Regions from separate parts of the Bacillus swezeyi genome, predicted to be linked through region 1. Evidence: a T-box and tRNA genes for the amino acid it is inferred to sense, from the RefSeq annotation. Region 1 holds a T-box; the other holds one or more tRNA genes.
What was found. A T-box is a leader RNA that pairs with one kind of tRNA and senses whether it is charged. The one in region 1 lies ahead of RBH91_RS15720 (valine--tRNA ligase), so its partner is inferred to be a tRNA-Val.
Positions count from the first base shown of each region.

Region 2: it has a tRNA-Val gene. The T-box ahead of RBH91_RS15720 (valine--tRNA ligase) is inferred to sense a tRNA for this amino acid. The anticodon was not compared.

Region 1 covers NZ_CP133085.1:3,167,525-3,171,956, reverse strand. Annotated here, with positions in the region: gene RBH91_RS15735 (LysM peptidoglycan-binding domain-containing protein) at 1-697, shown strand, start outside; gene ysxE (spore coat protein YsxE) at 725-1,747, shown strand; gene RBH91_RS15725 (YszA family small membrane protein) at 1,768-1,959, opposite strand; T-box leader at 2,127-2,357, shown strand; gene RBH91_RS15720 (valine--tRNA ligase) at 2,418-4,432, shown strand, end outside.
Region 2 covers NZ_CP133085.1:1,452,443-1,456,874, reverse strand. Annotated here, with positions in the region: gene RBH91_RS07025 (Rap family tetratricopeptide repeat protein) at 478-1,590, shown strand; gene RBH91_RS07020 (PhrK family phosphatase-inhibitory pheromone) at 1,590-1,715, shown strand; tRNA gene RBH91_RS07015 (tRNA-Val) at 2,457-2,529, shown strand; gene RBH91_RS07010 (hypothetical protein) at 2,550-2,891, opposite strand; gene RBH91_RS07005 (arabinan endo-1,5-alpha-L-arabinosidase AbnA) at 3,152-4,102, shown strand; gene RBH91_RS07000 (hypothetical protein) at 4,262-4,432, opposite strand, start outside.

The DNA.
Region 1 (4,432 bases):
AGCAGAATCCCATGAAAGCCGTGAAGATCCGAAAGCTCAAGCAGAATCCCATGAAAGCCGTGAAGATCCGAAAGCCCAAGCAGAATCCCATGAAAGCTCCGATGATGCTGAAACGCAACTGGAAACCAGTGAAAGCTCTGAAGACTCACTGGAAACCGCTGAATATGCCGAAGATGCTAAAGTTGAGCTGAAAAGAGAAGAAAGCGAAGAGCCGGAACCGCTTTACAGGTCTTATACCGGTGATGAAGAAACAAAAGAAACACCGTTTTTCGGCGCTCCTCCTCTCTTAGAAAATGAAGAAGAGGAAAGAGAGCCGGATTCATTTGACATTGAAGTAACCCAGGAATCAGCAGAAGAAGAGGAAGCAGGCGAAACGATCGAGATTCCTGAATACTCGTTTCATGAGCAGACAGAGCCTGAAAAAGAAGCAAGAGATGAATATGATGAAGAGAATGTATCCGCTAAAGAAAATGATAATGCTCTTTATTTGACAAAATTGTTTACAAAGCAGGGAGAGGAGGAGTTTTCGCGAATGAGGATGTGCATCGTTCAGCAAAATGATACAATCGATCTTCTGTGCGAACGCTACGACATTAATGCTCAGCAGCTCATACGAATGAATTCCCTTTCTCTTGATGAGGAATTAAAAGAAGGACAAATACTATATATTCCTGATTATCATAATAGCCATGCCTAATGTATTTGCAAAAATGTGGTGAACGGAATGGAAGACATCCAGTCTGTTTTAAATGAATACGGTCTTAGGGCTGAATATATAGAGCCTGTCAGTTCAAAAGTATGGAAGGTGTATACAGATCACGGTGTATTTGCTTTAAAAAAACTAGAAGCTTCAAGGAACGCCCGTTTTACAGAACAGATGATCATGCTGGAGGAAAAAGGCTATAGACATTTTGTTCCCGTCTACAGAAACCGCGGTGGGGAATTTTTGACCGGAGCGGGTGCTGAAGTTTGCTATTTAATGCCATGGCTCGCTCTTGAAAGAGAGGAAGAGCGGGATCAGAAACACGAATATTTGTTTAAAGAAATCGCGCTTCTCCATCAGAAAACGGAAAAAGAGCTTGGAATGAGGCGGGAAGATATACTCAGGCACTATCAAAGGACAAAAAGCGAATGGGAGGCGCAGAAGCGAAAATATGAAGAAATGGTAAGCAGAGCGGAAACCGAATGGTATATGTCCCCTTTTCAGCTTCAGGCAGCTATGTATTACAGAGAGACGATATCAGCCGTTGATTTCGCGCTTAGCCGCCTTGATGAGTGGCATGAAGCCATCAAAGATAAAGAGTCTTCCAGAATGGTTTTAAACCACGGACAATTGTCGGTTCGTCATTTTCTGTATAACGATATGGGAACGGGCTATTTTACAAACTTTGAAAAAGCGGGATATGCACCGCCTGCGAATGATCTGATCGTGTTTTACACCAGAATGTTTAAGACCAATCCTGTGATGTGCACAGATTGTGTAAACTGGTTTTATACGTATCACAATGTTTATCCTTTGCAAGAGGAAGAAATCCGTTTATTCTTAAGCTATATGGCTTACCCTGGGGCGGTCTTTTCTGTGCTCGACCGCTATCAGACAGAGAAGAGAATCGGAGAACAAGAAGCTTGTACGAGGCTGCTGAAGGCGTATTGGCAAATGAAAAATGCCGAGCCGCTCGTGATGAATATCCTTGAAACAGAAGAAAACCGAAAATTGCAGGAAGAAACAGAGTCCCCATCATCATGATGCGGACTTTTTTGCATGCATTAAATCCAATCAAGGTGGAAGGCGCATGCAAGGAATATCAAAATGCCCAAAAGGAGAACGTCAAATGTCGTTGGGAAGATAATGGTTCGAATGCCTTGAAAGATCGTAATCGGGAGGACGATCTGGACAGCGACAAGCCTGATTTGTTTCAGCCAAGGCTGGAGTGAGTGTGTGTTGAATTTTTTTCGCACCTTATGCCTCCTCTCCTTTTCGTTACAGCATCATATGAGAAAAATAAACTCGTGTGCATGGCCCAGCCTTGTATAAAACAAGATAAAAACGGAAAAGATGATTGACGAAATTGAAAAAGATTTAGTAATATAAGAACAAGAAAAAGTACGTGCTGAAAGATCAATAGACACCCGCTTTGAATGGGAAGAGTACAAAAACAGACGCTTACAGAGAGGGATGCCCATGCTGAAAGGCTTCCCAGCCAGTCTTTTTTGGAAGGTCGCCCAGGAGCGCAATTTCTTGAACTGAAAAGTAGAGAAATTCGGGAAAGTCCCGTTATCCCATTTAAGTGCATGAATGTGTGTTTCGCATTCATGAAAAAAGGTGGTACCGCGAAAGAGTTCTCTTCGTCCTTTTATTAGGATAAAGAGGGCTCTTTTCTATTGATCAGCCGTTTAACATTGCTGGAGGTTTAAAAATGGATAAACAAGAACTGACGATGCCGACAAAATATGATCCGGCCGTAATTGAAAAAGACAGATATGAATATTGGGTGAACGGCAAATTTTTTGAAGCCGCAAACGATCCGGAAAAAGAGCCGTATACCGTTGTCATCCCCCCGCCGAATGTAACCGGAAAGCTGCACTTGGGGCATGCTTGGGATTCGACGCTGCAGGATATTGTGACAAGAATGAAACGGATGCAGGGATATGACGTGCTCTGGCTGCCGGGGATGGACCATGCTGGAATTGCCACACAGGCAAAGGTTGAAGCAAAGCTCCGTGAAGAAGGCAAAACACGCTATGACCTGGGACGCGAAAAATTCCTTGAAGAAACATGGAAGTGGAAAGAGGAATACGCCGACTTCATTCGTAGCCAATGGGCAAAAATCGGCCTTGGCCTCGATTATTCAAGAGAGCGTTTCACCCTTGATGAAGGGCTTTCAAAAGCGGTTCGCGAAGTTTTCGTCAAGCTTTATGAAAAGGGCCTGATCTACCGCGGGGAATATATTATCAACTGGGACCCTGCGACAAAGACGGCTTTGTCTGATATTGAAGTCGTTTATAAAGATGTTCAAGGCGCGTTCTATCATATGCGCTATCCGCTGACAGACGGTTCAGGCTCCATTGAGATTGCGACAACCCGTCCTGAAACCATGCTGGGAGACACGGCAGTCGCGGTGCATCCAGAAGATGAACGGTATCAACATTTAATCGGAAAAACGGTTGTTCTGCCGATCACCGGAAGAGAAATTCCGATTGTCGCAGATGAATACGTCGATATGGAATTCGGCTCAGGCGCTGTTAAAATCACGCCTGCCCATGATCCGAACGATTTTGAAATCGGAAACCGCCACAACCTTGAACGGATTCTTGTCATGAATGAAGACGGAACAATGAATGACAATGCCCTTCAGTATAAAGGAATGGATCGTTTTGACTGCCGCAAAGCAATCGTCAAAGACCTTCAAGAACAGGGCGTTCTTTTCAAAATCGAAGAGCATGCGCATTCCGTTGGTCATAGCGAGCGCAGCGGCGCAGTCGTTGAACCGTACCTTTCAACACAATGGTTCGTCCACATGCAGCCGCTTGCCGATGCGGCAATCGAATTGCAAAGAAGCGAAGGGAAAGTCAATTTTGTTCCAGACCGCTTTGAAAAAACATATCTTCACTGGATGGAAAATATCCGTGATTGGTGCATCTCCCGTCAGCTGTGGTGGGGTCATCGGATTCCGGCTTGGTATCATAAAGAAACAGGTGAAGTCTATGTCGGACTTGAAGCGCCTGAAGACGCCGAAAGCTGGGAACAGGACAAAGATGTTCTTGATACGTGGTTCAGCTCGGCGCTGTGGCCGTTTTCAACGATGGGATGGCCTGATATTGACGCTGAAGATTTCAAGCGCTATTATCCGACAAACGTCCTTGTGACCGGTTATGATATTATTTTCTTCTGGGTATCCAGAATGATCTTTCAAGGTATCGAGTTTACGGGAGAACGTCCGTTTAAAGATGTCTTGATTCACGGACTCATCCGCGATGACCAGGGCCGCAAGATGAGCAAATCACTCGGAAACGGCGTCGATCCTATGGAAGTGATCGATAAGTACGGATCTGATTCACTGCGCTACTTCCTTGCGACAGGAAGCTCACCTGGGCAGGATCTGCGCTTCAGCTTTGAAAAAGTTGAATCAACATGGAATTTTGCGAACAAGATTTGGAATGCCTCAAGGTTTGCATTAATGAATATGGATGGCATGACATACGATGAACTCGATTTATCCGGTGAAAAATCGGTCGCCGACAAGTGGATATTAACGAGGTTGAATGAAACGATTGAAACGGTGACACAGCTCGCTGAAAAATATGAATTCGGTGAAGTCGGCCGCCACCTTTACAATTTTATTTGGGACGATTTCTGCGACTGGTACATCGAAATGGCCAAACTTCCGCTTTACGGCGATGATGAAGCGGCGAAAAAGACGACCCGCTCCGT
Region 2 (4,432 bases), 1.7 Mb from region 1:
CATTGCAAATTGGATTCCCCGTCTGAATAAAGGACATTTGAAATGACAGCCTCTATACCCACTTCCAACAAATATTTTGTAGTAACTGGAAGTGAATAAAGAATATGATCCATTCAATGATCAGACAGAGTCACACATGACTACTATTCTAAAAAGCATTGATTGTATTTTAATGATCTCGTTGATCATTTTTTTGTTCTGAAATGTCTTCTCGATATCGAAAATAAAAAGCGGCCATTTCTCATTTTGATTCTCTTTTTCATCAGTATATATTTTGTTGTCATGTTTTAGAGATCTTGGAGAATTTGTTTACAACTGTGTCCTAGAGATCAAGAGAAAAGCTGCAGACAGTGTTTCAATGGTCATTAACCATTTTGCGGGATGACGCAAAGATTATTTTTTCAATCAAATTGATTTCTGTTATGTTAAAATGATGTAAATATTATTCTGAATTTTTTAAGAAAGAGGGGAGTCCTCATGAGCAAGGTTGCTTCAGAAATCGTTGCCGGCATATTAAATGAACTTCATCTCGCCATCAAAAAACAGGAGGCAGATCAGGCGACTAAGCTCTTTCATCAAGCGAAGTCAATGTTTGATGGGATGGAGGAAAATCAGAATGTACTATTGTATTTTTCTCTGCTTGAAGAAAGATACAAAATGATGCTGTACGATATTAAAGGAGAAAGATTGCCGTACCGTTCGCGCTTTAACGATGACAGCCTGGAATACGCCAGGCAAACTGATCATATGATCGATTTTTATTTCTACTTTTTTGAAGCCATGTATGAGTCGTATAACAAAAATTTTGAGCGTGCCATCAGTCTATATAAAGTAGCAGAGAAGAAGCTGTCCAAAATACCGGATGAAATTGAAGCAGCTGAATTTTACTCAAAAGTGGCCTCTTTATATATGTCATTGCGGCAAAGCGTTGTTTCTCTCAACTACATAAACCAAGCCATTAACATTTATAAAGGGCATAAAGGCTATGAGAAAAAACTGGCCATTTCAATGGTTGTCATGGCAACAAACTATATGCATATGGGGCGCTATAATGATGCGGAAGCTTATTATGACCGCGCGATCAGCATATCAAAAGAGCTGAACGACCATTTTCTTGAAGTGATGCTGTATCATAATGTAAGCATTGTCTATTCTGTTGCCGACAGACCCCATGATTGTATAAATGCCCTGAAAAAGCCTTTGTCAAATGAAAGCTGGTGCTCTTCAGGCTACTTGATCAACTCGATCTATATGATAACGAGAGAGCTTTTCAAGATCGGAAAAAACGACGAGGCTCATATCTATTACCAAAAGGGCCTAAAAGAATTAAAGCGAAGAGAAAATAAAATATATGAGGCAAAGCTGAATATCGTATATGAACTTTATTCCAAAAACACATCGGAAAGCATTGACAACTGCCGATCATATCTTCATTATTTAATTGAGAGGAATGATTTGGATGGAGCAATTGAACTTTCTCTCATTATATCCAAACATTATGAAGAAAATGAAGATTACCAGGAGGCCTTAGAATTTGCAAAAAAAGCGATTCAGGCTGAGAACAAAATGAAACGTTTGGAGGGAATTTAATGAAAAAATTAGTTCTTTGCATGACAATCATGGCGTTCGTACTAGGCGGCTTATCGGTATCCGGCAGCAGTCAGGCCAATCAGTCTCATATTCACGAGACAGCAGAATTGCCTGTTGGTACGTAAAAAAGCAATCATAAAAGGTACAGGCCCCTCTCAGGTGAGAGGGGGTTTTTGTTGGCTTTTGTACAGAATATTGTTCCTTATTTATCTTTTGTATAGTATCTTTATAGGTGGATAATTGATGCATGAGACTAGATACATATGACGGATTAATTGAAAATAAAGAAAAGAGGATGGGTGTTAGTCATTGGTTATTTTGCAGCCTACTTTATCAAGCAGCCGATTTTAAGAACCGGACGTAGTTTCTTTTCATCTATAGTGTTAAATACTCTATAAGAGACTTTAAAATTGGATTTGGATATTAGGCTATACATTCACATCATTTACGATTGCTCATGAGCCTTCTTTTGCAATTCAGATTATTTTTATATTATTACCTGACTTCTTCTTTCAAAGAAAGATTCAACCAAAATTCCGGATGTATATTTGTATATTTTATACCCTACAGGATTGATTTATTATAATAATCTGCAGGACTTATTTTTTGCACCTTCCCAACTTCCCCTCTGCCGCTTTATTACATATGAGTGATTTAGTGCTTAATCTCATCTTGTGAAATTAACTGAGTTTCTCTGTAATCGTAAAATGTTTCACTAATTCTCTCTTCTCTACAGCGGCATTCTCTCGTTAAACAAGTTCCATAGAAAAAGCTACAAAAGAGTTCAAAAAAACAGTTGACGAAATGATGTAATCCGCATATAATAGAACTTGTCAGTAAGACAAATACCCAGTGTTACATATCATGATTCCGTAGCTCAGCTGGGAGAGCGCTACCTTGACAGGGTAGAGGTCGCTGGTTCGAGCCCAGTCGGAATCATACCGACAAACCCTTGTATATCAAGGGTTTGTTTTTTTATGCTTAGCTTTGACAACAACTGGATGAATCGAATTATTGGCAAACTCCTTTTTCAAAGACAGACGGACTTTAAGACGGCTGTCTTTTTGTCTTAAAAAGCGTACAATATTCCGAATAGGACAGGTAAGGCGATTTCGGGTAAATTCATTTGCAGGCTTGCTCATCATAGGGTAAGTAAAAGCTATTTCGCCGGTTCTGGTCATTAATAGAGAATGATGCCCTTTAAGACGGCTCTTCATTTCATGTTCAAAGTATTTCATAATGTCGGTAAGCGTGAGATGCGTCGGAACAAAAAAAGGTGAGCAAATTATTTTTTCTATCATTGATTATAACAACAGGTCGAAATAACCATCATAATCATTAAACGGTTGAACAACAAAATTACCTTTGACCGATTGCAATCTTCTGACAGCCATTTTCTTGGTTGTCAGTTTTATTTTGGGACTAGAAAACAAGTCCAATGTCCGATTTAGGGATCATAAACGCCTGCTAAAATAAGGTGCGGAATGTAAGGAAATTCTATTTACTCAAAGAGGAGGGCCGAGTTTTTATAACAAACGCGAAAATTGAAAGGAGAACGACTGTGTCTAAGTCTATCTTATCCGCTTTTATTTTATTATTTCTGCTTATTTTTTCGGCAGCTGAACCAACATCAGCGGCTTTTTGGAATACCAAAGGGGACAATACCATTCATGATCCTTCCATGATCAAAGAAGGAAATACATGGTATACATTTGGAACGGGCGTTGGCAACGGCATCCGTGTCATCAAATCTACAGACGGAAAAACTTGGAGTGCGTCGCCAAGCATTTTTTCAACTCCATTATCATGGTGGGAAAAATATGTACCGAAACATGAAAAAAATCAATGGGCGCCTGATGTCAGCTATTATAATGGACGGTACTGGCTTTATTACGCGGTATCGTCGTTCGGCTCGAATACTTCGGTGATCGGGTTGGCTTCAACAGACCGAATCTCTTCCGGGAAGTGGCGCGATGACGGGCTAGTCATCAGGACGACGACTTCCAGCAATTATAATGCGCTTGACCCGGATATGGTCGTTGATAAAGAAGGAAATCCATGGCTTTCCTTCGGCTCATTTTGGAGCGGCATCAAGCTTACAAGGCTTGATAAAAACACAATGAAACCTACAGGGAAGCTTTATTCCATCGCTTCAAGGCCGAGCAATGGCGGAGCGCTTGAAGCACCGTCTATTACTTACAAAAACGGCTACTATTATTTATTCGTTTCATTCGATAAATGCTGTCAAGGTGTGAACAGCACGTACAAGATCGCTTACGGCCGCTCAACAAAAATTACGGGACCTTACTATGACAAAAGCGGCAAGAAAATGACGGAAGGCGGAGGCACAATCCTCGACTCCGGAAACGACCAATGGAAGGGCCCAGGCGGCGCAGATATCGTGAACGGCAACATCATCGTCAGACATGGTTATGATGCGCTTGACAATGGGGCGCCTAAACTGCTGATCAATGATTTAAACTGGGATTCCAAAGGTTGGCCGAAGTATTAGTTCTAAACCGGGCAGATATTTTCTGCTTGGTTTTTAACATCTAAAAAGAGCTTCATCCCGTCTCGGACTGTCCCTCCATTACATTTCACCACTCCGCTTTTCACCGGGTTTGCGTTGTATGAAAAAAAGAGGAAGACATTAAAGATCTCCCTCTTTTTTCTAACTGTTTGTGAATATCCTTATTGTTTTGTCTTTGACTGCCAAATTTATATTCCACCTAGGACTAATCATCAATTCTCCAGTATTTGAAACACTTATAATCGCATGTATCTCATCTGCTTGATCATTCAGCAATACGATTTTGTTTTGCTGCTGGTCTATTGTGATATC